DNA from 4 places in the Shouchella sp. JSM 1781072 genome. Region 4 is predicted to be linked to each of the others. Evidence: riboswitches for the same ligand, from Rfam matches in the RefSeq annotation. Region 4 holds a riboswitch; each other region holds the start of a gene.
The links. Region 4 has a riboswitch for S-adenosylmethionine ahead of metE (5-methyltetrahydropteroyltriglutamate--homocysteine S-methyltransferase). Riboswitches for the same ligand answer to the same signal wherever they lie in the genome.
Positions count from the first base shown of each region.

Region 1: another riboswitch for S-adenosylmethionine. It lies ahead of ACE1TH_RS08490 (homoserine dehydrogenase); the one in region 4 lies ahead of metE (5-methyltetrahydropteroyltriglutamate--homocysteine S-methyltransferase).
Region 2: another riboswitch for S-adenosylmethionine. It lies ahead of ACE1TH_RS05370 (methionine biosynthesis PLP-dependent protein); the one in region 4 lies ahead of metE (5-methyltetrahydropteroyltriglutamate--homocysteine S-methyltransferase).
Region 3: another riboswitch for S-adenosylmethionine. It lies ahead of ACE1TH_RS12385 (methionine ABC transporter ATP-binding protein); the one in region 4 lies ahead of metE (5-methyltetrahydropteroyltriglutamate--homocysteine S-methyltransferase).

Region 1 is NZ_JBHFQE010000001.1:1,584,314-1,591,885, forward strand. Features, by position in the region: gene ACE1TH_RS08465 (replication-associated recombination protein A) at 116-1,378, shown strand; gene ACE1TH_RS08470 (RsfA family transcriptional regulator) at 1,492-2,112, shown strand; gene ACE1TH_RS08475 (tRNA threonylcarbamoyladenosine dehydratase) at 2,431-3,198, opposite strand; RNA gene ssrS (6S RNA) at 3,303-3,482, opposite strand; gene ACE1TH_RS08485 (hypothetical protein) at 3,663-3,974, shown strand; gene ACE1TH_RS08490 (homoserine dehydrogenase) at 3,969-5,183, opposite strand; SAM riboswitch class I at 5,251-5,356, opposite strand; gene aspS (aspartate--tRNA ligase) at 5,413-7,185, opposite strand; gene hisS (histidine--tRNA ligase) at 7,182-7,572, opposite strand, start outside.
Region 2 is NZ_JBHFQE010000001.1:1,005,899-1,013,470, reverse strand. Features, by position in the region: gene metH (methionine synthase) at 1-1,635, opposite strand, end outside; gene ACE1TH_RS05375 (bifunctional homocysteine S-methyltransferase/methylenetetrahydrofolate reductase) at 1,632-3,488, opposite strand; gene ACE1TH_RS05370 (methionine biosynthesis PLP-dependent protein) at 3,494-4,606, opposite strand; SAM riboswitch class I at 4,683-4,782, opposite strand; gene ACE1TH_RS05365 (hypothetical protein) at 4,907-5,074, opposite strand; gene prsW (glutamic-type intramembrane protease PrsW) at 5,089-5,772, opposite strand; gene ACE1TH_RS05355 (asparaginase) at 5,841-6,800, opposite strand; gene ACE1TH_RS05350 (YpdA family putative bacillithiol disulfide reductase) at 6,818-7,572, opposite strand, start outside.
Region 3 is NZ_JBHFQE010000002.1:550,849-558,420, forward strand. Features, by position in the region: gene ACE1TH_RS12365 (DNA ligase D) at 1-543, shown strand, start outside; gene ACE1TH_RS12370 (M20 family metallopeptidase) at 572-1,777, opposite strand; gene ACE1TH_RS12375 (MetQ/NlpA family ABC transporter substrate-binding protein) at 1,796-2,665, opposite strand; gene ACE1TH_RS12380 (methionine ABC transporter permease) at 2,688-3,368, opposite strand; gene ACE1TH_RS12385 (methionine ABC transporter ATP-binding protein) at 3,349-4,386, opposite strand; SAM riboswitch class I at 4,527-4,629, opposite strand; gene ACE1TH_RS12390 (sulfite exporter TauE/SafE family protein) at 4,751-5,527, opposite strand; gene ACE1TH_RS12395 (sulfurtransferase TusA family protein) at 5,566-5,796, opposite strand; gene ACE1TH_RS12400 (MBL fold metallo-hydrolase) at 5,819-6,931, opposite strand; gene ACE1TH_RS12405 (sulfurtransferase TusA family protein) at 6,948-7,514, opposite strand; gene ACE1TH_RS12410 (DsrE/DsrF/DrsH-like family protein) at 7,544-7,572, opposite strand, start outside.
Region 4 is NZ_JBHFQE010000001.1:1,703,097-1,710,668, forward strand. Features, by position in the region: gene ACE1TH_RS09075 (NAD-dependent succinate-semialdehyde dehydrogenase) at 1-1,192, opposite strand, end outside; gene ACE1TH_RS09080 (DUF8052 family protein) at 1,373-1,888, shown strand; gene ACE1TH_RS09085 (carbon starvation CstA family protein) at 1,910-3,535, shown strand; gene metE (5-methyltetrahydropteroyltriglutamate--homocysteine S-methyltransferase) at 3,619-5,895, opposite strand; cobalamin riboswitch at 6,043-6,173, opposite strand; SAM riboswitch class I at 6,225-6,327, opposite strand; gene ACE1TH_RS09095 (SEC-C domain-containing protein) at 6,513-7,520, shown strand; gene ACE1TH_RS09100 (YrvL family regulatory protein) at 7,547-7,572, shown strand, end outside.

The DNA of each region.
Region 1 (7,572 bases), 120 kb from region 4:
CGTTATTATAGCATGATTTCCTATTTGATTAATAGGACAAGTCCTTTCCTATTTGCTCTGGAAATCACACATACGCTACACTATGAAAAGACAAACATCATTCAGGAGGTTATGTATGAAAAAAAAACCACTAGCTTTTCGAATGAGGCCAACATCCATTGATGAAGTAATCGGTCAAGAGCGTTTACTTGGTCAAGGAAAGCTACTTAGACGGATGGTTGAAGCGGATCAATTGTCTTCCATGGTCTTATATGGTCCTCCCGGAACTGGAAAAACGTCCATTGCTAGCGCAATTGCTGGATCGAGTGGACAACATTATCGCATTCTTAACGCTACAGTTCATAATAAGAAAGATATGGAAACCGTTGTTGCTGAAGCAAAAATGTACGGTTCACTTATCTTAATTCTTGACGAAGTTCATCGCCTCGATAAAGCCAAACAAGACTTCTTACTCCCTCATTTAGAAAGTGGACTGATTCTTTTAATTGGTGCAACGACGGCAAACCCGTATCACTCCATTAATCCTGCCATTCGTAGTCGCTGTCATATTTTTGAATTGGAGCAACTTGCACCAGCTGAAATTGAACAAGCCCTTTACCGTGCGTTAGAAGATAAAGAAAATGGGTTAGGTGAAGAAGAGATCGAGATTGATTCAAAAGCGATTGCACACTTGTCACTTGCATGTGGAGGAGATGTTCGTTCAGGCTTAAACGCCCTCGAACTTGCGGTTCTATCTACCGCTAAAGACGAAAAAGGAATTCGTCATATAAAACTTGAAACTGCAGAACAGAGCATCCAGAAAAAAAGTATTCAACATGATAAAGATGGAGACGGGCATTACGATGTTTTATCGGCGTTTCAAAAATCAATCCGAGGCAGCGACGTTCACGCTAGTCTTCACTACCTTGCACGTTTACTTGAAGCTGGGGACTTAATAAGCATCAACCGGAGACTTCTAGTCATTGCTTATGAAGATATCGGACTTGCCAACCCGCAAGCAGGCTCCAGAACGCTAACTGCTATTGAGGCTGCGGAACGCATCGGCTTACCTGAAGCAAGAATCCCGCTGGCAAATGCAGTAGTCGAACTCGCCCTTTCACCTAAAAGCAACAGTGCGTATAAAGGAATCGACGCGGCTCTGGCTGCTATTCGTGAAGGAGGCAATGCCACCATTCCATTACATCTAAAAGACGCTCATTATCAAGGTGCCAAAAACCTTGGTCGCGGTACAGAATATAAGTATCCGCATGATTATGAAGGTGGATGGGTGAAGCAACAATATTTACCTGATGCTTTTAAAGCTCATTCTTATTATGAACCAAATCGTGACAACAAATTTGAAAATGCCCTTGCTTCTCTTTACGATAAGCGTAAATAACCGTCTGTTGAATCTGCTAGAATCTTTTTCTCTCTTGTTTATTACTAGCCTAGTATAAAAAAAGCCCTGCATGGCTAAAGTAATAGCAAAGACATTAGGCAGGAGTTGAAAAGATGAAAGTGAGACAAGATGCATGGTCGCATGAAGATGACGTTTTATTAGCCGATACCGTGCTTAATCATATAAAAGAAGGCAGCACTCAATTAAAAGCATTCGATGAAGTAGGAGATGCTCTAAATCGAACATCAGCAGCATGCGGCTTTCGGTGGAATGCAGTCGTACGCCAAAAACATTTACGTACAATTGAAGAAGCAAAACGTGAGCGGAAAATGCGCAAACGAATGGTATCGACTCAATTTTTTCCAAGCTATCAAAAGCCTGTTCAATCTAAAGTTGAACCTGTTTTTTCATACGTTGACGAAGATGAAGAAGCTGAACCATCGATTGAAGCGATTATTTCCCAATTAAAAAAATTTGACTCCAACGCTTCTTCTGCATTAAAAGAAGAAAATGCGGCGTTACGTCAACAACTTCAGCTTGCAAAAGCTCAAATAGCAGAGATGGAAAAGCAACTTTCCCGTAATAAACAGGAACATAGTATGATTGAAGAAGACTATCAATCCCTCATTTCCATTATGAATCGCGCACGAAGAATGGCGATTTTAGAAGAAGATGCTGAAGAACACCCTATGTTTCGAATGGAATCAAACGGAAACCTTGAAAAAATTGATTAACACAAAAAACGGATTCGGAAACCTCCGAGATCCGTTTTTTTGTTCACCTACTATTATTTCCAGTCAAGTCCACACTTCTGTATAAAAATCACGATGCACTGCTTTTATCATTTGATTAGACATGTCTAAAAGGGGTCATCTTTTCTCCAAAAATGGGAACGTTCAATTGAATTTTTCGGACTGTCACTTTTCACGCTGGAGTCGCCATCAGCGATAACAAATATGACATGGGAGAAAAATAAGATTTACATACACCTTAATTCCATGCAATATATTTCCTAGTAGAACTAAGCCAGCTTTAACGTTACGCAAATAGGCTTAGTCTTGGCGATTGATTTCAATCCCATCCAGCAGTTTTGTAATCACATGTCCAGCCATAATTAAACCAGACACAGATGGAACAAACGCATTCGAAGATGGTGGAAGCTTTGCTTTACGAATTTTCCCTTGTTCCGCACTTTCTGGAACGATTTCTTGACGAATATCCTCACGAATTTGAATCGGTTTTTCATCAGAAAAGACAACCGTAACACCTTTATGAATTCCATCTTTTCTTAATCGAGTCCGAATCACTTTTGCAATTGGATCGTAGCTTGTTTTAGAGATATCTTCAATACGAAGACGGGTTGGATCTAGTTTATTTGCAACACCCATACTTGAGATTAACGGAATATTTCTATTTCGACACTCTTTAATTAAGTGGATTTTATATGAAATTGTATCACTTGCGTCAATCACAAAATCTAATTTATGAGAAAAGAAATCTTCATATGTCTCTTCTGTATAAAACATTTTAAGCGCAACCACTTCGCATTCTGGATTAATGTCTTTTATTCTCTCCGCCATTAAATCGACTTTAGGCTGGCCAACGGTTGATAGCAACGCGTGGATTTGCCTATTTACATTTGTAATATCAACGTCATCTTTATCAACAAGGACGATTTTACCGACTCCCGAGCGGGCAAGTGCTTCTGCTGAGAATGAGCCTACCCCACCAATACCTAGTACTGCAACTGTACTTCCTTTTAATCGATCTAATCCGTCATGACCAATGGCCAGTTCATTTCTTGAAAACTGGTGTAACACGTTCATCAAACTCCTTTATCCATTGCATTTTGCTGATGTGATCATATCATACTCTCTTCTAAAAGCACACTACAAAAAGCATTTCCTTTTCAGAAAATGCTTCGTGTCATCCCGATCTTGCCGTAGGAAGTCGATGCTTTGAACCTGCCAGGCAGGTGGGTGCTTTGTACCATTTATTTTAAGTCCTCAGCTACCGAGGCATGTAAGCAAAACAGCAACAGCAAGCTCCCTTTTTTAAAGTGTTGGCTCAAAGAATAAAGCCCTTACGAACAGATCAGGATATGTGATTACCGTTATCATATCAGGTTTTTCATTAATAGGCAATCATTTTTCAAAAAATTGCGACTTAAGGCATATACTTGTTGTTTGTCTTTTAAATACCCAACATTTTTTACACGCAAACCTTGCATATTAATCGAGTTTTCACGAAAAATATGGTACATTCTCTTTAAAAGGAGGCAACGATGATGAGCGCCATTGTAATACAGCGATGCATTGAAGTAACGCAGGAAATTGCTATACTAGAAAAAAGAGTCGTTGAAAGTTCCTTCGAATTAGCTTTGTATAGCGATCGCATTGAAACAAGTACGGATCACTTTCCACTTGATAGTGTCTTTGATATCTCGTATCGATTTCCGAGCGATACGCCACATTCATTAGGATTTTTATACTTACACACTAGTAAAGGCGTAACGACGTACAAAATTAAAACGTCTCCAGAGACTTTTATTAAAGAATTCAAAAAACTCGTTCCTGAAACGAAATACCATTTATAATTTGCTTTCCACTGTTGTAAGTTCTTGGTCTACTTCTGTCAGCAGTGGGAATGTAAAGAATGGCGTTACTGATGAAAGCGGAGTCACAATAAACACTTTTCCTCCTTCTATGTCTTTTTCCTTCCACACTTTTGTTTTCTCTAAATAAGGTTCCACTTCACCAAGCTGTTCATTTTTACAAAACCATACTTCTTGCGCTGTTAATTTTTCCGATATGCCTTCCTCGATTTTCGTTAAACGATACGTAAAACGAGGCAATACGTCTCGCTGTTGTTCATGAAAAATAAAATCTTCTACGACGCTGTTTGCTGTTGTTTCTTTTCCGGCACCGGGGCCAGCAAAAATAAGTCGCTCCATATCTTTCCCTTCAAGAGTAACAGCATTTAAAACGCCACGAATTGGTGCTAAAGAATGTTCTTGATCAATTAAAACAGGCTTGACGAACCCTTTTAGGGACGTTGAATCTACTTCTAATTTCGCAATTAATTTAAAGGATAAGCGTAGCGCTTTTGCGGCTTGAATGTGCCATTGATCAATATGACTAATGCCAACACGTTCAATCTCATTTGGCGAAATCCATTGATCATAACATTGTCTTGCCAATAAACAGAGCTTATAAACAGCATCCCACCCTTCAACATCAGAAGTAGGATCCTCTTCTGCATAACCTAATGATTGAGCTTGTTCCAACGCATCTTCATAGGTTCTTCCTTCGCCCATTTTTGTGAGAATATAATTACTTGTCCCGTTGAGGATACCTGCAATCGACTGGATATTCGTTGTAAGTAACACACTTTTGAAAACATTCACGATAGGGATCGCCCCACATACTGCCGCATCCCAACCGTAGTAAGCACCGTGATCATAAGCAAGTTGCTCAAGCTCTTCTCCATGTAGCGCTACAAGCTTTTTGTTAGCCGAAATAACAGAGGTGCCTTGCTTTAATAATGATTCCGTAAATGCTTTCGGAAGATCTGTTCCGTTTATTGCTTCAAATACAAGATCGTATCGCTCCTGTTCAAAAAAAGACTCCCATGATGATGTAAGAAGATTTCGGTGAACGTCCTCATGTTTCTTCACATCTTTGACTAAAATACGAATGATTTCGAATTTTCCTCCGATAATGGTTTCAATCTGTTCTCTTGAACGAATTAACCGTTCATAAACACCACTTCCAACCGTTCCGTATCCAATTAGGCCAATTTTCATCTCTGTCACCCTCTCGTCTATTGAAAGAAGCCCCTATTCTTGGATAAGAAAAGGGGCTTTTTGCCTTTGCTTATCTCTCAGAACCATCGTTCTGCTGAATGTAGCACCTTGACCTTAAATAGGTTGGTTGCCGGGCTTCATCGGGTCAGTCCCTCCGCCACTCTCGATAAGATAGTATGTTTTTTTCATTTGATCGTATCCGTAATTATAGAGGGATGCGTTTCTTCTGTCAACCACGCTTCCCGAGAACAGACAGGTTTAAATCAATTAACTGTTCCACACTGACTGCACCTGGTGCATGTGTCATTAAATCACTAGCACTTGCCGTTTTCGGAAAGGCAATGACTTCTCGTAAATTTGTTTTTTGTGCTAGTAACATGACAATCCTGTCTAAGCCTAGCGCAATTCCACCATGTGGAGGTGTACCATATTCAAATGCTTCAAGCAAAAAGCCAAACTCTTCATTCGCTTGTTCTTTTGTAAATCCAAGCGTCTGGAACATTTTTTCTTGTAGCTCACGCTCATAAATCCGTTGAGAGCCGCCACCAAGCTCATAGCCGTTCAAGACGAGGTCATAAGCTTCTGCTCGCACATCATCAGGATTCGATTCAAGTAGATGTTCATCTTCTTTTTTCGGACGTGTGAATGGGTGGTGTAGGGCTACATAACGTCTTGCCTGCTCATCGTACTCAACGAGTGGAAAGTCAACAACCCAAAGGAAATTGAATTTACTTGTATCAATTAGATCGAAATCTTTTCCGAATTTTAAACGTAGTGCACCTAATGAATCAAAGACAATTTGTTTCTTATCTGCACCAAAGAACAACAAGTCACCTGGTTTTGCTTGCATGCTTTCAAGCAACGCTTCTGTTTGTTCAGGATTGAAGAATTTTGCAATTGGTCCTTTTAACCCTTCTTCTTCAACCTTTAGCCACGCTAAACCTTTTGCACCATATGGCTTAACAAAATCGGTAAGTGCATCAATCTCTTTACGAGAAAGTTTATTTGCACCTCCACTAAGGTTGATTCCTTTTACAATCCCGTTTGAATCAATTGCCTGTCTAAATACTTTAAACTCCGTATCTGCTAAAACCGTTGTCAAATCAACAAGTTCCATTCCAAAACGGGTGTCAGGTTTATCAGAGCCATAGCGATTCATCGCATCTTCATATGTCATCCGCTCAAAGGACCCTTCAAATTCAAGACCGTGGGTTTCAAGCATCAACTTCTTCATTAGAGTTTCCGTCATACCAAGAATATCTTCTGTTTCAAGAAAACTTGCTTCAATATCAATTTGTGTAAACTCAGGCTGGCGGTCTGCTCGTAAATCTTCATCTCTAAAACATCGCACAATCTGAAAATATTTTTCAAAACCAGATACCATCAGCAATTGTTTAAAAATTTGCGGTGATTGCGGAAGGGCATAAAATTCACCATGATGCACACGGCTTGGCACTAAGTAGTCCCTTGCTCCTTCAGGTGTACTTTTTGTTAACATCGGTGTTTCAATTTCTAAAAATCCATCTTCATCAAGAAAGTCACGAACGGTTTTCGTTACTTTATGTCTTAATTTAAATGCTTCTTGCATGTCAGGACGACGCAAGTCTAAGTAACGATATTTCAAGCGAACATCTTCAGAAGCATCCGTATTTGCTTCAATTTGAAACGGAAGTGGTTTTGAAGCATTTAACAGCTCGAATGAATGAACATGAATTTCAATTTCGCCTGTTGTAATTTTCTTATTAACCGCTTTTTCATCACGTTCAACAACAATTCCTTTAACAGAAATCATATATTCATTTCGTACACGGTCCGCTATTTTTAACGCTTCTTCGTTTATGTCTGGACTACATACAACTTGAATAACACCTGAACGGTCCCGGACATCTAAGAAAATGACTTGTCCTAAATCTCTTCTTCGTTGAACCCAGCCAACTAAACTTACCTCTTCCCCTGTCTGATGCTTGGAAAGATCTCCACAATGATGCGTTCGTTTACTCACAATCCTGCTCCTCCTTTAATACTCTCTCTTAATTCGACTGCAACAGAATGAAGGGAGACGGTTTTTTGTTCGCCTGAATCCATATGGCGAATAACCGCCTGTTCATTCGCCAGCTCATCTTCACCAATAATAATTGTGCATGTTGCGCCGTTTCGATCTGCCGTTTTAAATTGAGCTTTCATTTTCTTCCCCATATAATCTTTGTCAACACGATACCCATCTTTACGCAATTCATGCAGAAGCACAGCTGCTCGTTGGTTCGCTTCTTCTCCTAAAGCAACAATATAGGCGTCCAGCTGTGGCCGTTCAGGTAACGCAACACCTTCCGCTTTCATCGCTAAAATAAAACGCTCAATACTGAAGGCAAAGCCAATCCCAGGCGTTTCC
Region 2 (7,572 bases), 700 kb from region 4:
TAAACCGAATGATACGTTACTCACCCCTAGAATCGTTAAGCATTGCGGCAGGTGGTCTTTTATGAGCTTAATTCCTTCTACAGTCGCTGTAGCTGACCCTAAATATTGGGCATCGCCCGTTCCAACTGGAAACACAAGTGGATCAAAAATAATATCATGTGCTGGAATGCCATGCTTCTCCGTTAATAACTTGAACGAGCGCTTCGCAATTTCTAGCTTTCGTTCTGCCGTAACCGCCATTCCCGTTTCATCAATCGTTCCTACGACAAGCGCCGCACCAAACTGCTTGACTAGAGGGAGAATCGCTTCAAACCGTTCTTCGCCATCTTCAAGATTTATGGAATTAATAATCGCTTTTCCTTGCGAATACGTAAGAGCTTCTTTAATGACATTTTCATCGGTTGAATCAATCATGAGCGGAACTTTCACTTTATTTGTTACATGAGTTAGAAAAGCAGCCATATCATCTGCTTCCTCACGATCAGGATCCGCCAAGCAAATGTCCACAACATGGGCGCCTTTCTTTACTTGTGCACGTGCAATTTCTGACGCTTCTTCATACTTCCCTTCTTCGATTAACCGTTTAAATTTCCGTGAACCAATTACATTTGTTCGCTCGCCCACAAAAAGAGGGCGCATTGAATCATCATAAATGAGTGCCTCTAAGCCAGAAACAGCGTGCTGATGCCGCGTGTTTTCTGTTCGCGGTGAATAGGTTTGCACCATTTCTTTTAACGCACGAATGTGAGCAGGCGTTGTTCCACAGCAACCACCTACTACGTTAAGCCAGCCTTTTTCTGCAAAACCTTCAAGCTTTTTCGCTAACGAGTGCGGTGTCTCATGGTAGCGTCCGTCTTCATCCGGTAAACCAGCATTTGGATAGCAGCTAACATAACTTTCCGCCAGTTCTGACAGCGAGCGAATGTGATCCCGCATGAATTCTGGTCCTGTTGCACAATTTAATCCGACCACAAGTGGTTGAAGATGTTCAACAGAGAGGGAAAATGCTTCAACGGTTTGTCCAGCTAATGTTGTCCCCATTGGTTCAATGGTTCCTGAAATAAATAGAGGCAGCGTGACGTTGGTTTTTTTAAACGCTTGCTGTATGCCGATGGAAGCAGCCTTAACATTACGCATATCCTGACTTGTTTCCAAAAGCAACAGATCCACACCACCGTCAATTAAACCAATCGCTTGTTCTTCATAAGTCGCAATTAATTCATTAAACGTTGTTCCCCCTGTGACAGAGAGAGATTTTGTTGTAGGTCCCATCGCCCCTGCCACAAAACGAGGTTCTAAATCCGTGTGCCATTTACGTGCCTCTTCTACCGCTAATTCAGCGGCTTTCCGACTGATCTCATAAGCAAGGTGCCCTAGTTCATAGTCATCCAGCACTATACTAGAAGAGCCAAACGAATTTGTGCATATCACATCGGCGCCTGCTTCTAAATACGCTTGATGAATACTGGAAATAATGTCTGGAGCCGTAAGATTTAAATATTCATTGCATCCGTCATAAGCAGCGCCACCGAAATGTGTTTCCTCTAAATTCGCATCTTGAATCATCGTGCCCATTGCACCATCTAAAACGACAATTTTCTTCTTAAGCTGTTCAACAATCTGATTATGTCTCATTGTAACTCCCTTTCTTTATGCAACGGTGCGGTTGTCTGTTCTCGTAAGTATGTGGCCAGTTCAACGGTTAAGTGATAACGCAAAAATGGCGTAATTAAATAAATTCCATTAAAATAAGTTGCAGCCTCTCGAGCTAACGATTTTGCAATCGCAAGTCCTTCTCGTTCCGCTTTAACAACGTCTTCTCCAGCTCGCGCCATTCGTGCTCTCGTCTCATCAGAAAGCGAAATCCCAGGCACTTCATTATGAAGAAACTCTGCATTTCGGCTGCTCGTTAACGGCATAATTCCAACAAAAATGGGAACGTTTAAATGCTTCGTAGCCTCATAAATCTGTTTAAACTGACTTTCATCAAAAATTGGTTGAGTAAGGAAGTAATCGGCTCCCGCTTCAATCTTTTTTTCTAAACGCTTGACGGCTTTGTCAAGATGTTTCACGTTCGGATTAAAAGCTGCTGCTGTCGTGAACGATGTTTTTTTTCCGAGAGACTTACCTGAAAATGAAATCCCTTCATTCATTTGTTTAATGAGCGGCAACAGTTTTGTCGACGATACATCGTAAACAGAAGTCGCTCCAGGAAAATCGCCAATTTTACTCGGATCACCTGTAATGAGCAGCAAATCAGATAACCCAGCTAAATCAAGTCCCATTAAATGAGATTGCAAGCCAATTAAATTTCGGTCACGACACGTTAAGTGGACAAGACTTTGAAGACCCACTTCTTCTTTTACAATCATCGCCAACGTTTGATTATCAACTCTTGGACTTGCTAACGAGTTATCCGCTAATGTCAATGCGTCAATCCCAGCAGCTTTTAACGCTTTTGCCCCTTCAATAAATGTATCAATTGTTAATTTTTTCGGCGGATCAAGTTCAACAATAATGGTTTGTTTTTGCTCCACAACATCTTTAATCGATTGTTTTGTTTCAGACGGAGGAACCAACTCTGTATGTCTTGCATGTTTTCGAATCGTTCGCTTAACAGGCGAGCGCCCACTTGCGGCCTGTTTAATTGCTTCGATGTGGGCTGGCGTCGTGCCACAGCATCCCCCTATCACATGCACCCCTTCATTAATAAATCGTTCTGACATTGATGTGAAATAGTCTGTATTCGACGCATAGACAAAGCGCCCATCTCGATAGCCTGGTAAACTTGCATTTGGATAACAAGCTAACGGTATATCATAAGGTAGTTCAAGCTCCTCAATGGATCGAAGCATATGATAAGGTCCCATGCGGCAATTTAACCCTGTAACATCCGCTCCTGCTTCATACAGTTCTGTTAAACCTTGACTAAGAGGAATGCCTCCTTTTAACACACTAATGTCACCAAGCGATACGTTTGCGATGATCGGCAAATCTGTTTTTTTGCGTGTCGCGACAACCAATTCTTTTATTTCAAAAAAATCATAAAACGTTTCAAACAATAAGCCATCCACACCCGCTTTTAACAGCACATCTACTTGCTGATTTAACGATTGGACGCATTCATTTCGATCGATTTGTTCATATTGAAACCCTTGAATCCCACCGACTGTTCCAACGACAAACGCCTGCTTCTTCTCACTTGTATTCACCGCTTGTTTGGCAAGCTCAACCGCTGCTTCATTTATGGCCTCCATGTCTTCTTGTAGTCCATAACGTGCTAATTTATGGCCGTTTGCTGCATACGTATTCGTTTGAATAACAGTTGCTCCAGCATGTAAATACGCTTGATGAATCGAAATCACTTCGGTTGGTTTAGAAAGATTTAATTCTTCAAAACATAAGTCATAGCCCGCCTCATATAAAACCGTTCCCATTGCGCCATCAGCGACAATAACAGAAGACGTTACAGCCTCTCTCAAGTTCATGGACCTCACCTCCCTTGATTCGTTGCTTGTTCAAATGCTTGTTTTAGATCAGCGATTAAATCTTCGCTATGTTCAATTCCGACCGAAAGCCGTAACAACGTCTGATCGATGCCCTTTTCAATCCGAAGTTCTTCCGGAATATCAGCGTGGGTTTGCGTAGCCGGATACGTCATTAAACTTTCCACTCCTCCTAAGCTTTCTGCAAAAGAAATTAGTTGAAGTGCTTTGAGTATGGGATTTATGTAGGATTCATCAGTCACACGAAATGACAACATGCCACCTTTTCCCGGATATAAAACGTCACGCACGAGAGGCTCTTCCTCTAACATCGAAACGATTTGTTTTGCATTGATTTCATGTTGTTTCATTCGCAGCGCTAATGTTTTCATGCCCCTCATTAATAACCAGGAATCAAATGCACCGAGAATGAAACCTGCTCCATTGTGAAAGTAGCCTAATTGTTCACTCAATTCCGCTGATTTTGCAACAACCAGCCCAGCGACAACGTCATTGTGGCCACCTAAATATTTTGTCGCTGAATGGATGACGATATCTGCTCCATCCACTAATGGCTTTTGTAACAACGGTGTTAAAAACGTATTGTCGACGATAAGGAGTACATTTGCTTTTTTGGCAAGAGTCGCTAGCTCCTGTATGGAGGCTTCTTTCATTAATGGATTTGTAGGTGTTTCCACAAAAATCGCCTTTGTCTCGGCTTTTAATTTACGTTCAACGGCATGTAAATCAGCCATATCTACATAGTCAAAGCGCAGCCCCCACTTTGTCCATCCACCTTCAAACAATCTGTAGGTACCACCGTACAAATCATCTGAACATAAAATATGATCGCCTTGCCCAAAAAGTGAAAACACGAGTTGAATGGCTGACATGCCAGAACTTGTTGCAAACCCTTGGTTTCCATGTTCTAAATTTGCAATGGCTTGTTCGAGCACTTCTCGAGTTGGATTTCCAGTACGAGCATAATCGTACCCTGTAGATTCTTGAATTCCTGCGTGACGATACGCAGTAGAGAAATACACCGGTGCATTAACAGCGCCAGTTGCATCATTTCGACGATTTCCAATTTGCGCTAGGATTGATTCATCATGTGTTGTCATTTTTTATCCCCCTTAAAAACGGTACAATCATAAAAAACCTTTCTTCAAGATGTAAGAAGAAAGGTTGCGAACGATTCTCTTATCTTGCAGATTTCTGCTGGATTTAGCACCTTGCCAATTAAAGCTGGTTGCTGAGACTTCGTCGGGCCATGTCCCTCCGTCTCTCTTGATAAGATCTATTAAGTTTATTTGCTATTGTCACAACTTTAACGCAAAACAAATGATTCTGCAACCCGTAGCATTGAAAATGCATAAAAAAACGCACAGCTTGTCTTACATAGCTGTACGTTTTTCGCACGTTCATGCTTCAGGTGACGCTTCAATAATTAGTTGATCTTCATTTCCACATACACACTGTTTAAAGCCTGTTTCATACTCTCCGTTTTCATTTCGTTTTCCACGTAAAATGTATTTCTCTCCACATAAAGGGCAACGAATGACAATTCGATAACGATTCGCTGTTGTCACGCTATCCTCCTCCTTTAGTTCAGATTGCTCTTTTCATCTTCATCTAGTTTGTTCGCCTTTTTTATTTTCCATATTGCTAATAGCCACAGCGCAATCATAAATGGAATCATTAAATATAAGAAATAATGTCCAAAATCCATTAGAATGTAGTCGTAACTTCCGTGCAAAATCATTGGTAGTACAGCCGCTAAAAAAAGAAATAGTTGTTTTTTTGAAGGATGGTATTTGGCTCTTCCCACGTAGTAACCCATAATTATTCCGTAAACAGCATGAGCCGTTGTCGGTAATAACGTTCTCGGAAGTACGTGATCAAACCCATATGCAATCATATATAAACTATTTTCAACGGAAGCAAAACCAAGAGATAACGCTACGCCAAAAACGATTCCATCAATTGGTTGCTTGAGTTGACCATGTTGATAAGCAAATATGAACAACATCAGCCATTTTAAACCCTCTTCTATCAATCCGTAAAGCAAAAAAGCTTTTAAAAACGAATGAGCTAAGATGGCTTCTTCTGTGAAAGCAAATTGAATGACTGAAATTGGTAAGACGAGCAAGGCGCCAATAATAAAGATTCTTAGGACTAAAAACATGGCACCTCGACTAAAGGAATCGCGTAAATACACATAAGAGAACAATGCCATGGCCGGAGCCAGAGCCGCAAGAATAAAAGAAATCAACGCTTGTCGACCCACTCTCTAAAAGGACGTCCGCTACATAATCCAGTATACGCCTCACATTAATGAGACTCAAGTTTCACCGCTTATGAAAACCCAACGGCAAGATCCTGGTGAGCTGCCGTTAAAACGAGCGCTTTAATTCTTGCTTTTTTACTATCGTAATCAGACCCTAAAATGACGCCAAGTTGTTCTAAGTGGTGTGCACTTCCTTTATAATCATATGTCGGATACACTTTCCCCTCTTCAGATGACGTTGTTAAGATAATAGGCTTCTTCTTTTGCAACGCCTCTTTAATAGGGGCAACTAACTGTGGCGGCACTTGACCTCGACCAACGGCTTCAATAACAAGCCCATCCACAGTATCCAGCATGGCACGTAGCGTTTGTTCAGACATCCCTAAATAAATTTTTGCAATTCCGATCTCAAGAAATGTGGGTTCCTTTACCATATACATTTCCCGTCGGATTGGCTTTTGATACGTAAAAATAACATCATTGTCAATAATCCCTAAATAACCAAATCCAAAAGCATTAAAGCCTTGAATGTTGGACGCATGTTCTTTTTTTACATAACGTGCGGAAAAGATCCGTTCATTGAATACAACCACACACCCTGTACCTTGTAAATCTGGTTCACATGCCGCATATATCGCGTGCCTTAAGTTCATAAATGCGTCACTGCCTGTTTCCTCTGGCCCCCGTTGTGAACCTGTTACAACGACTGGTCTTTCATCTACATTTGTTAAATCTAAATAATAGGCCGTTTCCTCCAATGTATCTGTACCGTGGGTAACAACAACCCCGTTTACATCATTTGCTTGAAAAGCTTTTTTCACTTCATAAGCTAGGGTAGCCCAATCTTCCGGCGTCAAGTGGACGCTTGGTTTCTGCAAAACGGAGCGCACCGTTACATTAATATCCGTTGGTAACCCACATAAATTAGCTAATTCTTCCCCTGTTAATTCGCCAGCAACTAATTTTCCGTTATCACCTGTGGTACTTGCAATCGTTCCACCTGTAGTTAAAAGTACGACGTGCCTCAATGTTTTTCCTCCATTTTCTACTTTTGGTTTATCGTTTCTGCAATGTTTTTTCCGTGTTCTCTGCCATTTTCAATGAAAATTTCGTTTGCATGGTTACCCGCTGCTATGACACCGGCAATATAGACATTCGCAACATTTGTCTCCATTGTTGCTGGATTAAAGGTTGGCCGACCAGACACATCGTCTACTTCGACACCCATGTTTCGTAAAAAAGTATGATCAGGATGATAGCCTGTCATAGCAAAAACAAAATCAGCTTTCGCTTCTGCCTCTTCTCCATTTACTGTATAGTGAACCGCTTCTTCCGTAATTTGATTAATATGCGCGTTAAAAGCAAGGCTAATGCGCTCGTTTTTCACTAAAGAAACGAGTTCAGGTAAAATCCATGGCTTCACGCTAGCAGAATAATCGGAACCTCGATACAGCATGGTAACATGTGCGCCTGCTTTTTCGAGCTCAATGGCAGCATCAACAGCTGAGTTTTTACCGCCGATCACTACTACATGATGATTGAAGTACGGGTGCGCTTCTTTGAAGTAATGCATGACATGGCTGTTTGTTTCACCAGGAATATTCATCAGGTTCGGCGAATCATAATAACCTGTTGCAACCACCACATTTCGCGCCTGGTACGTACGTTTTGATGTTTGCACTTGGAATGTGCTATCAGTCTGCTTATGCACGGCTTGAACTTGTTCATAGGCATGTACATTTATTTGCTTGCGCTCTGTCACCATTCGATAATAGACAAGCGCTTGATTTCGTTTCGGTT
Region 3 (7,572 bases), on a different contig from region 4:
GTGTTTGATTTAGACCCACCTGATGTGAACCACTTTTCTTTAGCGGTCAAAGCAGCCATTGCGTTAAAAGAAGTGATCGATTCCTTTGGGTTACAGGTTTATCTTAAAACGTCTGGAAACAAAGGGTTGCAGCTTTATTTGCCTTTACCGGAGGATCAGTTCACTTATGAAGAGACAAGAGTCTTCTGTCGCTTTATAAGTACATATGTCGTGGAACAAAACCCAGACTTGTTCACGCTTGAACGGTTAAAGAAAAATCGAAAAGACCGCTTATATGTGGATTATTTACAACACGATGATGGCAAAACGATTATTGCACCTTACTCACCTCGTGGTCATGTCCGTGGATGGGTCGCCACTCCGCTTTATTGGGAAGACGTGACACCTAAACTTGAACCGTCAATGTTTACATTGCCAACCGTTTTAAAACGTCTCCAAGCAGAAGGTGACCCGTTCCGAACGTTTCGTCACAATTTAGATGAACAAGGTAAACAATTTACACAAGTCCTTCATCAGCTTAATAAACTTCTGGCACAAACGTAAAGACGATCCCTTAGGACCGTCTTTATGACTATCGTGACTCTGCTACTCTTTTTCGAGCTTCAAGTTCATCTTTTGCTTTTTCAAGTATGGTTGGATTCGTAAGGAGCTGATAGCCAATGAGCGCTAGACCTTTGGCGCCTGTTAGTAAGGCTTCATCTCCTTTTTTCGAGGCAGCGGCTTCTCGAAAAGGTACAGTATGTGCAATTAGATCACTCGACCCAATTTTAATATATGGATGAATGGTTGGTACCACTTGACTGATGTTGCCCGTATCGGTTGAACCAAGGCCATCTCTTTCTCCAGGAATAATCGTTTCGCCTAGGGAGGTAAATGTTTCTGTAAACACCTCATTTAACGTGTCATTTGGGATGAGGTTATCAACTTTATTTTGGAACTCAGCAATCTCCACTTCTGCCCCTGTTGCTAATGCAGCTCCTTGCGCAATCGCATCTACTTTCGCACGTACATCATTTGCTTTCGGGCGTGAATCAGCCCGAATGTAAAACCTTGCTCGCGCATAGTCTGGCACGATATTTGGCGCATTTCCGCCATCTGGGATGATTCCATGGATGCGAACATCGTCTGTGACATGCTGACGTAGCGCATTTATGCCGTTAAAAAGCTGAATAACTGCATCAAGTGCATTTACCCCTTTTTCAGGGGAACCAGACGCATGCGCGGAAACACCACGAAAAATATAATCAACAGGATCAACAGCAAGCGAGGCGCCTGACGGTCTTGTTTCGTTCGCTGGATGAATGATCAAGGCAGCGTCAATGCCTTCTAAATACCCTTCCCGTACAAAGCTTCCTTTCGCACTTCCGTTCGTTCCACCTTCTTCAGCAGGTGTTCCAAGCACGACAATACGCCCACCGACCTCTTCTAATTGTTCTGCTAGCGCAATCCCGGCTGCTACACTCGTGGTTCCAATGATATTATGACCACAAGCATGGCCTAATCCCGGTAAAGCGTCATATTCAGCGAGAAAAGCAATCGTTGGCCCAGCGCCTACCCGCTTTTCAGCAACAAAACCGGTTGGGTGACCAGCAATGCCTTCTTTAATGGTGAAACCCGCTTCTCTTAATAACGTTGTTAAGGTTAAAGAAGCAAACACTTCTTCATTTCCGACTTCAGGATTTTCGTGAATTGCATGACTGGTTTTAATATACGTTAAACGATGTTGAATAAAGTGTTCTTGAATCGCTTCTTGAATTTCTTTTATCGCTGTTGGCATCTTGATCACTCCTCACCATTATCTAGGGTAGCTATTTAACTCATCTAATGAAATAGCTGTCGGGATTCGAGCCCCTTTATGTTCTTCTAGAATGACATTCTCCACGTCTTCCGACTGATAAAGCTCGACAAGGCGTTGCAACACAGGATTGTCTTGATCTTTTGTTTGAGCAGCAATGATATTAATATACGGTGTAGCTGTTTCGTCTTCTCTAAAAATAGCATCCTCTGCCGGACTAAGTCCCGCATCAACAGCGAATCCATTATTAATAACCGAAGCATCAACATCTTGCATTAAACGAGGCGCATTGGCCGGTGCGATTTCTGTTAGGGTTAATTCTTTCGGATTGTCTTTAATTTGATCAAGCCCACTTGTCACACCAAAGTCATCTTCTAATTCAAGCAAGCCTGCTTCTGCCAGCAACATTAAGTTTCGAGCTTGATTTGTAATTTCGCGATCGATCGTAATTTCAGCTCCATCTGGGATGTCATCGACATTGTCATATTTATCAGAATACAACCCCATTGGCGCAAGCACCGTTGAGCCAATAGCGGCTAAATCTAAATCGTGTTCTTCTCTAAAATTGTCAAAGAAAGATACCGTTTGGAACGCGTTTATATCAATCGAACCGTCTGCTAATGCTTGATTTGGCTGAACGTAGTCACTAAATCGTACAATTTCCACGTCAATGCCTTCTTCTTCGGCTAATTTTGCAACATGATCCCACTCAGGTGAGTCAGAACCAGTAATGCCTACTTTCACATCAACAGGGTTTTCTGGACTGTAGTCGTCTCCTACATCAGCAAGGGTCGATGTGTCGTTTCCGCATGCTGCTAACGTAAATGTTGTGGCACCTGCTATCAAAAAGGCTTGATGAATTTTTTTCATAATGGATTCTCTCCTTCTCTCTCTATCGTCTTCTTACTTTTTTAGAAGCGATGTTTCCAACTGTTTGAATCACTTGAACCATCAAAATTAAAATCATTACAGTTACAAACATTGTCCCATCATCAAAACGGTTATACCCATAGGCAATCGCAACATCGCCAATTCCGCCTGCCCCAATTGCACCAGCCATAGCGGTTGCACCTACAAGTCCGATCGTAGCAGTTGTCATGCTGAGAATAAGCGAACTCATTGCTTCAGGGACGAGAAATTTAAAAACGATTTGCCATTTCGAAGCCCCCATTGAATCAGCCGCTTCTATAATGCCTGGCTCAATTTCTAACAAAGAGTTTTCGATTAACCGCGCGATATAAGGACCTGCATAAAACACAAGCGGCACAATCGCAGCTGTTGTTCCTAAAGAAGTGCCAACAAGCAAACGCGTTAACGGAATAATAGCAACAAGCAAAATAATAAATGGAATCGACCGCAAGACGTTAATAACCGGATTAATCGCATTGTAGACAACACGGTTTTCCATAATATGACCTGGCCTCGTCACGACAAGAACAATGCCAAGTACGACTCCAAGAATCGCTGAAAATAATAATGACCATGCGACCATATAAATGGTTTCAAACATTGCGTCGACTAAAATATCACTTGAAATTTGCGGGCGTATCGGTTCAGGCAACCAGTCCAGCATAGTTCGTAACCTCCTTTACTTTGATTGAAACCGATTTGAAATAACGTTCAGCCGATTGCTGAGCAGCAGCTTCTCCTTTTAAACTTAGATAAATCGATCCAAACGTCGTTCCACGAATTTCGTGCATCGAAGCATGAAGTAGTGACACACGTAAACCTTGGTGAACTAAATCGTTTAACAGTGTGGATTGATCTGTATCGTCCGTTATATCGAGTTGATAAACCCGCTCATCGCTCCCTTTATTTGCGAGATGTTGCTTCACTTTTTGTGGAAGGTCATCAGGTATAATCGATCGAACAAATTTCTTCGTTGTCTCATGTACCGGCTGTGAAAGAATTGTTTCAACCTTCTCAGTCTCAACAATGTCTCCACTCTCCATCACTGCGACTTTGTTACAGATCTCACGAACAACACCGAGTTCATGCGTAATCATCAAAATAGTAATGTTGTATTCTTTATTAATTTGCTTTAAAAGCTGCAAAATCGAGCTCGTTGTTTCCGGATCAAGCGCCGATGTTGCTTCATCACATAAGAGAATTTCAGGGTTCGATGCAAGGGCCCGAGCAATCCCTACTCGCTGCTTCTGTCCACCTGAAAGTTGATCTGGATAACGTGAAGCAAATGCCTCTAAGCCCACATAGCTTAATAGGTCATTTACACGCTTATTCACAGCCGATTTCTTTGTCTTTACTAATCGCAATGGCGTCGCAACATTTTCAAATACCGTTTTTGACTGTAGTAGATTAAAGTGTTGAAAAATCATCCCGATATTTCGCTTTGCTCTTTGAAGTTGACGAGAATTTAGCTGCATCAAATTCTCTTTATTCACAATCACTTCACCTGCTGTGGGGCGTTCGATTAAGTTAACAGTCCGAATAAGTGTGCTTTTACCCGCTCCGCTAAAACCGATGACTCCATATATATCGCCTTTTTCAACTTGTAAATCAATTTCGCGCAATGCATGGATGTCTTGCCCATTAGATGAAAATGTTTTTGAGACACCTTTGAATTCAATCACACCATTTCCTCCTATCCATATTTGTTTAATCAGATTTTTTGATAAAACGCTCCCTAATATTTTCGTCTTTCCTTTTTAAAATGTAAAAAGCCCCTCTTCCAAAAATGAAAGAGGGGCGAAAAGTCAATGAATTATCCACGCTCTTATCATCCAGGAAGTTTTCCTGCAGGCATTAGCACCTTCCACCATAGTGGGGTTGCTGAAGCGTCATCGGGCCAGTCCCTCCGCTCCTCTTAATAAGAAAAATATTTAATTAGTTGTTGAACGTAGTGTAGCAGATTTTATTTTCAAAATGCAAGAGTTTTTTTAATAATTTTTCACGAAAGCGTTTCATCATAAAGCAATTTCTTTAATTACTTAGCAATTAAAAGAGTGTCCACCATATTTGAATCGCAGACCCTAGAATAAGCAGCGCTAGCAACCATTGCAGGACTTTCGTATTCATGTTTTGACCAAATTTCGCACCAATAGGTGAAGCAATTAAACTCGCAATAATCATAACAAGCGCAGGACCATATAATATTTGGTCGGTCGCCACTTTTCCAACTGTTGAGCCGATTGAGGAGATGAATGTGACCGCAAGAGAGGTCGCAATCGTTACTCGTGTAGGTAACTTTAAAACGGTTAACATAATCGGTACGAGTAAAAATGATCCCGCTGCTCCAACAATTCCAGAAGCAATTCCTACAATAAACGATAAACTAGCCGCAAGCCCTCGATTGAAGGAAATTTGATTGGCGGGTTGTTCAGAAATTTGTTTCTTAGGCAGAAACATCAAAACGACCGCAACCGTCGCAAGAACAGCATAAACAATGTTCACCGAGCTTTCTGTGAAGAAGTTTGATGCAAACGCTCCAATAAAACTTCCGACTAGAATGCTGCTCCCCATATAGACAATCAGTGTGCGATGTAAATACCCTGTACCTCGATAAGCCCACACACCTGCTATGGTAGCGAAGAAGACTTGTATGGCACTAATGCCTGATACTTCATGTGCCGTAAAAGCCGCGAAGCCAAACATTGGTGGTATAAAGAGGAGCATTGGGTATTTTATAATTGAGCCACCAACCCCAACCATTCCCGAAACAAATGAACCAAAAAAGCCAATGATGAAAATCGTGATGATGAACAAAATGTCCATAAATGTCTCCTAACCGAGAGGGATTCCTTTCCCTTCTCTTACTCGCCCTTTTTTATATGAAAGGTGAGAACTCCATCTTCTTCTTTTGACTTAAGCAATTCGTGACCTGTTGACCTTGCCCATGCTTCGAAATCCTTTAATGCTCCTTGGTCGGTTGCTTGCACCTCTAAAATATCCCCTACGTTTAGTGTCTTCATTTCTTTTTTCGTTTTAACAATTGGCATTGGGCATGCCAATCCTTTAGCGTCTAATACCTTGTTTACATTCATCGTAGTAGTCTCCTTTTTTTGTTTATCGAACGGCACAACGGTTTGGTCCAACTTCCATTTCCCGTTGTTCTTCTTCATTTGGTTCTTTTAAACCTAAATTGGTTTCGCGGATTTCTTGATAAGCATTCGGTTGTGGCGGCAGGTTGTCCGTCACCATGGAGCGAAATGTCGTTTTATCCTTCACATTTAAACCATGGTTTTTCTCAAATAAGACGCCCAACTTTTCTCCGACACTGCCATCTTTGTTTAATTCATCCACATTCATAAAATGAGCAGGTAGTACAATTAGCTCTGACGATAAGTCTTTGTATTTGGAATAGAGAGAGTTTCTCAAATCTGCTACCCAATCATCTGCTTTCCCTGCTAAATCTGGTCTCCCAATGGAATCAATAAACAAAATATCCCCTGTTAGTAAATATGCATCGTCAATCATAAAGGACGTTGAACCGATCGTATGACCTGGCGTATACAATGCCTGGATGTCAATTCTTGTTGACCCGACTTGAATGTGAGAACCATCTTCAATTGGCTCGTAATGAAACGTTACCCCTTCTGCATCTTTTGGCGGAAGCCAGTACTTTGCATTCGTTTGTTCCGCAATCGTCCGCCCTCCAGAAATATGATCCGCATGTAGGTGCGTGTCTAAAACATGGGTAATGGATGCTCTTTTTTCGCTAGCAAGAGTTAAGTAAGCATCTGTCATCCGCGCTGAATCGATAACAACAGCTTCACTACCCGAAATCAGCATATAAGAAAGACAGCCTTTTCCAAGCCTAACAAATTGGTATAACTCGCCCCCACTGATGAGGTCAGCGATTTTGATTGGCTCTAAATGCTCACTCCAAGCCTTCATGCCACCTGATAAATAAGAAACAGACAACCCTTCATCCACTAACATTTCTCCAACCATAATCGATGAATTTTCTTTCGCACATACGACTAGTATCGGTTGATCAGACGGGAGTTTCGGTAAAATTCCTTCTACCCCATCTAATAGATCAAAATAAGGAACATTCAAATAGTCAAATTGTATACCTTCCACTTTCCAATCCTCAAATGCATCTTCATTTCGAACGTCTAGAATAAACAATGGTTCTTGCTGAATGACTTTATTTGCTAATTCTTTTGTCGTCATCGCTGTTAAACTCACCTTAATTTCCTCCCTCGGTTTTCCATTGGCTCATACCAGGAATCACATTGACTACATGCTTATAGCCATTCTTCAATAACGTGTGTGCCGCTAATTCGCTTCGATTGCCGGTACGACAAACGACATAGATGGTTTTTTCTTTGTCGACCTCTTGTATTCTCTTTTCTAATTCTCCTAATGGCATTGATTGCGCGCCTGGAATATGAAACTCCTCATATTCATTCTTTTCACGAACATCAAGAATGGTCATAGGTTCGTTATTCTGAATGGCTGTTTGTAAGCCTTCATTGTTCACAACATGAGGAAAAGAAAGTCCTTCCTCTTCATGATCTCCAGCTACACGCAAATAATGTTTAAGGATGTCTCCATCTTCAACGGTGCCAATATAGCTATGCCCAGCTTTTTGTGCCCATGCTTTTAAATCAGCTGTCGAGCCTTTATCAGTTGCTTGGATTTGAACTACACTTCCTGGCTTGATGTCTTTCATCGCTTTTTTTGTCCGTACAATGGGCATTGGGCAGGCCAACCCTTTTGCATCGACGAGTAAGTCATATTTCATTTCTTCCATTACAAACACTCCCTTGATTACATCCATTTTTAGATGAATAGATTAACGTTTCCATCTT
Region 4 (7,572 bases):
TGGTATCATTTGCTCGCTCAATTGCTTCCTCTTCTTGTTTAAATGTCGTAATTGGCGCGACTGGGCCGAATGTTTCCTCAATCATACACGCCATGTCATCTGTCACATTTGCGAGCACGGTAGGCTCCATGAAAAGCCCCTCCGTATTCGTGCCGCCTGTAACGACGGTAGCGCCTTTTTCTTTCGCATCTGCTATATGAGACAAGACTTTATCAACAGCATCTTGATCAACAAGTGGACCTATATCAGTATGTTCATCTAATCCGTCTCCTACTGTTAATTTCTCCACTTCTGCCTTCGTTTTGTTCGTAAACTCATCAGCAATGGACTCTTCGACATAGATACGATTTGCACACACGCACGTTTGTCCACCGTTACGAAATTTAGATGCAATCGTATCTTCAACTGCTCGATCAAGGTCGGCATCCTTAAAAACAATCACCGGTGCGTGGCCACCTAACTCTAATGAAATTTTCTTCATCGTTTCTGCTGAATCTTTCATCAGTGTTTTTCCTACTTCGGTTGAGCCTGTAAACGTAAGCTTTCGAACACGTTGATCTTCTTGCCATACTTTCGAAATATCACTTGATGAACCTACAACAACATTCACTACGCCAGCAGGGATTCCTGCTTTTTCAGCAAGCTCTGCTAGCTTTAATGCCGTTAACGGGGTTTGCGAAGCAGGCTTGATTACAGCTGTACAGCCCACTGCTAATGCAGGTGCAATTTTTCTCGTAATCATTGCTGCTGGAAAATTCCACGGGGTAATGGCTGCTACGACACCGACTGGCTGCTTAATCGCAAACAATCGCTTATCGTCTGTGGAAGCAGGAATCGTTTCTCCATAGTTTCGCTTTCCTTCTTCTGCATACCATTTAATAAAAGAATTCGCATAACCAATCTCACCACGAGACTCTTTAATGGCTTTCCCCTGCTCTTTTGTCATTAATGTTGCTAACTCTTCGGTGTGTTCTTCAATGTATTGGTGCCACAATTCTAATTTCTCACTACGTTCATACGTGGAAAGCTTTGACCATGTTTTAAATGCTTCAGCAGCTGCATCTGCCGCCGACTTCGCTTCCTCTGTGCCACCTTTTGGTACTTGGTCAACCACTTCTCCATTAGCTGGGTTTGTAATATCAACTTGCTCTAAGTTTTCGCCAACCCATTCACCATTAATATATAATTTCATTAGAATTCCCCTTTCATAAATCATTTTCTAGTTCTGTTCCCTACTAACTTTTTTTAAAACTTTTGCAATGTTAATCGATGACGTGAATTATTCAGCATTAAATTAACAGAAAGTATTGAACTTTTAATAGATCGTCCTTATAATAAGAATCATTCACTTATAATCAAGTTTTAGTAGGAGGTGTTAATTACGAAGGCGGAACGGTTTATAAATCAACTAGAAAATACGCTAAAACATCAATTTGACGTTTATGCAAATGACAAGCTAGAAAACCTTCCACTGCGGTTTAGCGCTCATTATTACCGAAGAGACGATCGGTATATGTTTACAAAAAACGTAACCGTATGGAGTGTTGAAAACAATCAACACATTTTTTTATATGAAGCAAACGAAGGTACCATCGAAGAATTCGAACAATTCAAACAAGAATTAGATTGTTATATCCACCAACATAAAAGCGACCGTACGAGTCATATGTCTTCCATTTATATTGGCATCTTCTTGTTGAAAACAACGCCAAGTATGACGTTAGAGAAAAAAGCAAAGAGAACGAGAAAAGTTTCGTTTATTCAATGGGGAAAATCAGGCTGGTATGAACGTTATCTTGGCGTCCTCTCCATACCTGAACAGAGATTAATTATAAACAAGAAAGGCAATCCGTTTATTCAGCCATTTATTGAGGCAATATCGGAATAATGAGAAGGCGAGGGTAACAATATGAATTTTGTCACGCTTATGTTAATTTGTGGTGCTATCTTAATAGTCGCTTATTTTACATACGGAAAATATTTAGAAAAACGATTAAAAATAGACAGTAGTCGTAAAACACCTGCGCATATGTTATACGACGGGAAAGAATACATCCCAACTAAAACTCCTGTATTAATCGGTCACCATTTTACCACGATTGCTGGGGGAGGGCCTATTACTGGTCCAATTGCCGCGATCGTGTTTGGTTGGTTACCTGCTGTAATCTGGATTATGATTGGAAGTATTTTCGTTGGTGGAACTCATGATTATGCATCGCTCCAAGCGTCTGTTCGTCATAAAGCAAAATCAATCGGGGAAGTCATTAAAGAATACATGGGACGACGAGGACAACTCATGTTTCTCTCTTTCGCCATCGCGACACTGATTTTAATTGTGGGCGTGTTTGTCATATTAGTTGCCAATACCTTTGTTTCATTTCCAGGTGCTGCAACGGCTTCATTACTCTTTATCGCGGTTGCTATGGTGTTTGGTGTGCTTGTTAACCAGGTAAGAATGAATCTCATAACAGCAACGATTCTTGGGACGATTGCCATGGTTGGAGCCATTTGGGTGGGTCTTACCTTCCCACTTGAATTAAGCGCAACAGCATGGTCTTTTATTTTAATTATCTATGCGTATTTCGCATCTGTTTTACCTGTTTGGCTCTTGCTTCAGCCACGTGATTATTTGAATTCTTACATGCTATATTTCTTAATTGGTGGTGCTTTTTTAGGACTATTAATCGCTAGACCGACGATTCAAATGCCTGCATTTACTGGGTTTTATAACGACCAACTTGGATTTTTATTTCCAATTTTATTTATTACCATTGCTTGCGGGGCCATCTCGGGCTTCCACTCCCTCGTTTCTTCTGGGACGACTTCTAAACAATTGGACAATGAGAAAAATGGACGCTTTGTTACGTATGGTTCGATGCTTTTAGAGGCGTTCGTGGCTATTATTGCCATTGGTTCGGTTGCTTACTTAACGATGGGGGAATTCTCAGCGCTTATGGCTCAATACAATGATCCAATTAGTGTGTTTTCTTTAGGAATTGGTGAGTTTATGAGCACATGGGGCTTGCCTGTTCAAGCTGGTATTACGTTTACTGCACTAGCAGCGTCCGCATTTCTAATGACCACACTTGACTCTGCTACACGGCTAATGCGGTACACGGTTTCTGAATTAGGCGATAGCATCAATGTTAAACTTTTATCGAATAAGCATTTTGCGACAATTACTGGTTTAATCGGGGCAACCGCCCTTGCATTATCTGGAACATGGCAAACGGTTTGGCCGTTATTCGGAGCCGCAAACCAGATGCTTGGAGCTTTAGCTCTTTTAGCTGTCACGATGTGGCTTGTTAAAACAAAGTCAAAAGCCTTGTTCGTCATCATTCCCATGATTTTCATGTTTATCGTTACAACGAGCGCTCTTCTCGTTATGCTTTACTCGAACTTCATGGCGCAAAACTACTTGCTTTCTGTGATCTGTTTTATCCTTTTCGTAATGTGTGTGTTTCTCGGAATTGAAGGGGCAAGAAGCGCTGGTAAGAAAGATAAGCCAACTGATTCAACAAACTTAAATGCATAAAAAAGATGTACGCTTGCGATCAAGAAGACCTCGAGCGTACATCTCACGCTTATCATTAAATTGATAAGCTTTTTCTTTGTGCGTTACTGAACGAGTTGAGACCGTTTCGCTTTCGCTGCTTTCACCATCGCTTTAAGTGCTTCCACGGTTTCAGCTTCTTTTCTTGTTTTTAAGCCACAGTCTGGATTAACCCAGAAAATGCGTTGATCAAGAACTTGCAGGGCGCGATTAATACTTGTTTCCATTTCTTCTTCTGTTGGTACACGTGGACTATGAATATCATAGACCCCTAGCCCAATCCCTTTGCTATACGTATAGTCTTCAAACGCTGTAATGAGCTCTCCATGACTTCGTGACATCTCGATTGAAATAACGTCTGCATCAAGTCCGTCTATCGCTTGAATAATATCTTGAAAGTCGGAGTAGCACATATGCGTATGAATTTGCGTTTGCGGCTCAACCGATTTTACAGAGAGCTGAAATGCTTTAACAGATTGATTTAAATAGGCTTTCCACTTCTCTCTCTTTAAAGGTAACCCTTCTCTTAATGCAGGTTCATCTACTTGAATGACCGTAATTCCTGCTCTCTCTAAAGCGAGCACTTCTTTTTCCAATGCAAGGGCAATTTGATTCACCACATCTTCTGCTTGTAGGTCAGTCCGTGGAAACGACCAGTTGTAAATCGTGACAGGACCTGTTAACATCCCTTTGACCGGTTTCGATGTTTTCGATTGTGCGACTAATGTTTCTTTGACAGTCATATCGTTTTGGAAAAAGACGTCCCCGAATATAACAGGCGGTTTCACGCATCTTGAACCGTATGATTGAACCCATCCATTTGATGTAAATTCAAAACCACCTAGCTTCTCGCCAAAAAATTCGACCATATCGGTACGCTCAAACTCTCCGTGCACAAGGACATCTAAACCAATCTCTTCTTGAATCTCAATCCAACGCTCAATTTCAGCATTAATAAAGGACTCATAGGCTTCATTCGTAATTTCCCCTTTTCGCCATTGCAACCTCGTTTTTCGAACGTCTGCTGATTGCGGAAAACTACCAATTGTTGTAGTCGGTAATGGCGGGAGTTGAAAGACTTCTTGTTGAAGTTCCATACGTTTATCCGCAGGAACCGCTCTTTTAGAATCTTCCGTTTTGCTGAGATCTAAAGCGGTACGGACTTCTTGGTTTGTGCGACTTGCCGATTGGTTTAACGTATCAATCGCCCGCTTTCCAACTTGTAGCTGTTTCACGTCTTGCTGCTGATTTAAGACTGCTTTAAGTTCATTCAACTCTGCTAATTTTTCTTCAGCAAATGATAAGGCAGCTTTTAAATCTTCAGGCAGCTTTTGTTCATGTTTTAGTGACACTGGCACATGAAGCAAACTACAAGAAGGTTGAAGAATTAATTGTTCTTGCCCAACTATTTTTGAAAGTTCTTCTACCATGGCGTGTGTCTTCGTTAAGTCTGTACGCCAGATGTTTCGACCATCAATTAGCCCAACTGCTAATGTTTTTTCTTTCGGGAATCCATGTTGCTTTAGTTTTTGTAAACTATCACTATAAACAAAATCTAATCCTATACCAGCAACAGGTAGCTTCGTCAAACGACTAAAATCATCAACTCCTTCAAAGTAGGTTTGTAGTAGAAGGTTCGCTTTTGGTGCTGACTCTGAGAACCATGTATAGACTTCTTCAGTAATCGACCATTCTTCCTCACTCATATCCCCAACTAAAATAGGCTCATCTACTTGAATCCACGCTACCCCAGCCTCTGCCAGCTGATTTAAAACGGTTGTATATAAAGGCAATAAGCTTCGAACATGATCAACAAATGAACGACTGCCGTATTGTTTTGATAGCTTAACAAATGTTACAGGGCCCAAGATTACTGGCTTTCCGGTTACCCCTAGTTCTTGCTTCGCTTCTTCAATTAAATCTAACCAGCGATTGTTTACGAGCTCCGGCTCTCTACCATCAAGTTCAGGTACGATATAGTGATAATTTGTGTCGAACCATTTTGTCATTTCAGCAGCAACCGCATGCTCACTGCCTCTAGCAATCGCAAAATACGTATCTAAATCAACGCTTCCACCTTCATAGTCAAAGCGATCAGGTACTAAGCCAAATGCTGTTGCTGTATCAAGTACCTGGTCATAGTGAGAAAAATCGCCGACAGGTATATAGTCAAGCCCTGCATCCTTTTGTTTTTGTAAATGATTCAAACGTAACTCTTTCTGTTTTTTTACGTAGTCGTCTTGCGCTAGTTTTTGATTCCAATAGGCTTCTAAATTTTTTTTCCACTCACGTTGCTCCCCAATTCTTGGAAAACCTAAGCTTGAACTTCTAACTCCACTCATTTTTTCTGCCTCCTCAAATAGTTGTACTCACCATAAAAAAATCCCTTTCAAGAGAAAGGGATAGGAAATATACCAAAAGATCACTAGCGAAAAAATGACAACTAGTTTAAAAGGCATGATTTCCACTCTTCTCTAGATCCGCGTAGAGCTAAGCAGAACGATTCGGCAGGCAATCTGACTTCGCACATACGTGCGTCACAGTGGCGGGACCGTCTTGGATTTTCACCAAGTTCCCCTATTAAGTAGTTGGACACTACACCGTTTCGTTTCACATATGAAATTAAAAAACCCTTTTCAATGAAAAGGGTTTATGCGATCGTATCGCATCCCCCTTATCTGCCAAAGTTCCCTTTGCTGGAATTAGCACCTTTTCCAATCGGAAAGGTTGCTGAAGCTTCGTCGGGCCAGTCCCTCCACTTCTCAATATAAAGAGTGTTTTCTTATGTATGAGTATTCAATTAATTTAGCATAAAGACTGAAAACTGTCAAAACATAATTCATACAAAAGATCCATTTTCATTTACTTAACGACTCAACAACAAAATTAACGGCTGTAAACCCTGCTTTTATGGCGCAAATCTGTTAAACTAAGAAAGTTGACGTAAGGAGGAACATCTATGATAAAGAGAAACGATCCTTGTCTATGTGGCAGTGGGAAAAAATATAAAAAATGTTGCATGCAAAAAGCAGAATCAAAAGCAATTGTCTCTCAAGAGCTTCATCAGTTAGAAACGGAAATGCTTTATACTGCATTTACCCGCTACCAAAAGGAATTAACAAACTGGGTGCAAAGTTACCACCATGTTTACCCAGACGTTGAAGAAAGTGTTACCGAGACCCTTTCAAGTATGCTGCTTGTATGGCTTATTTTCCACAAGCCTATTGAAGCAGACGGGCAAACCATATACGATACATTTCTTGAAAGCAAGTTAAGAAAAATTAAACGTCCACAAACAGCTACTATTATAGAAAGCTGGAAAGGAACAAAACCTGCTGTTCTTGAAGTAGTATCCGTAAATGAAGATCAATGTGAAAGCCTCCATTTATTCACGAATGAACGCTTAACTCACATCATTCCTGACGAACATAAAGACACAGTCGAGCCTGGCTCAACAATTATTGGTTTTCCGGCCAATGGGGAACATGCTATGAGCTTTGTCGGCCCAGTCATTAGCCATGTGCCTGCTAAAACAACGGACATTAAAAACAAAATTGATGCATTCCGTTCAGCTTCTGAAGGAGACAGCTTTACCTCTAAATGGCCCCAGCTTCTTTCGTCGTTACTTGCGGAGAATACGCCTGTCGTGAAAGTTGCCGACGATTTTGAATGGTCATCTGAACAAGTAAAAGAAACGGCCGATATTCTTTTAAGTGGCTTGAAAAAAGACCAACATCCACCGGAAATTGAACAACTCGCTTTAGAAAAATGGCATGCGTTTACTTCAGCTAAAAAAGTAAATATTCGTAAGCCTGAAGCATTTGCAGCTGCAATGGAATATGCGCTACAAGAATTTGCACCGCTTTCCGTTACACAAAAAGCATTAGCTGAAAAATATAACGTTAGTGCGTCAACCATTTCGAGTCGTTCGATTGAAATTACGAACGAATTGCGTCTAGCAGAATAATCTTTGAACAAAAGAAGGTCTGATTTATGCGGAAACCATCCCTTCAAACAGT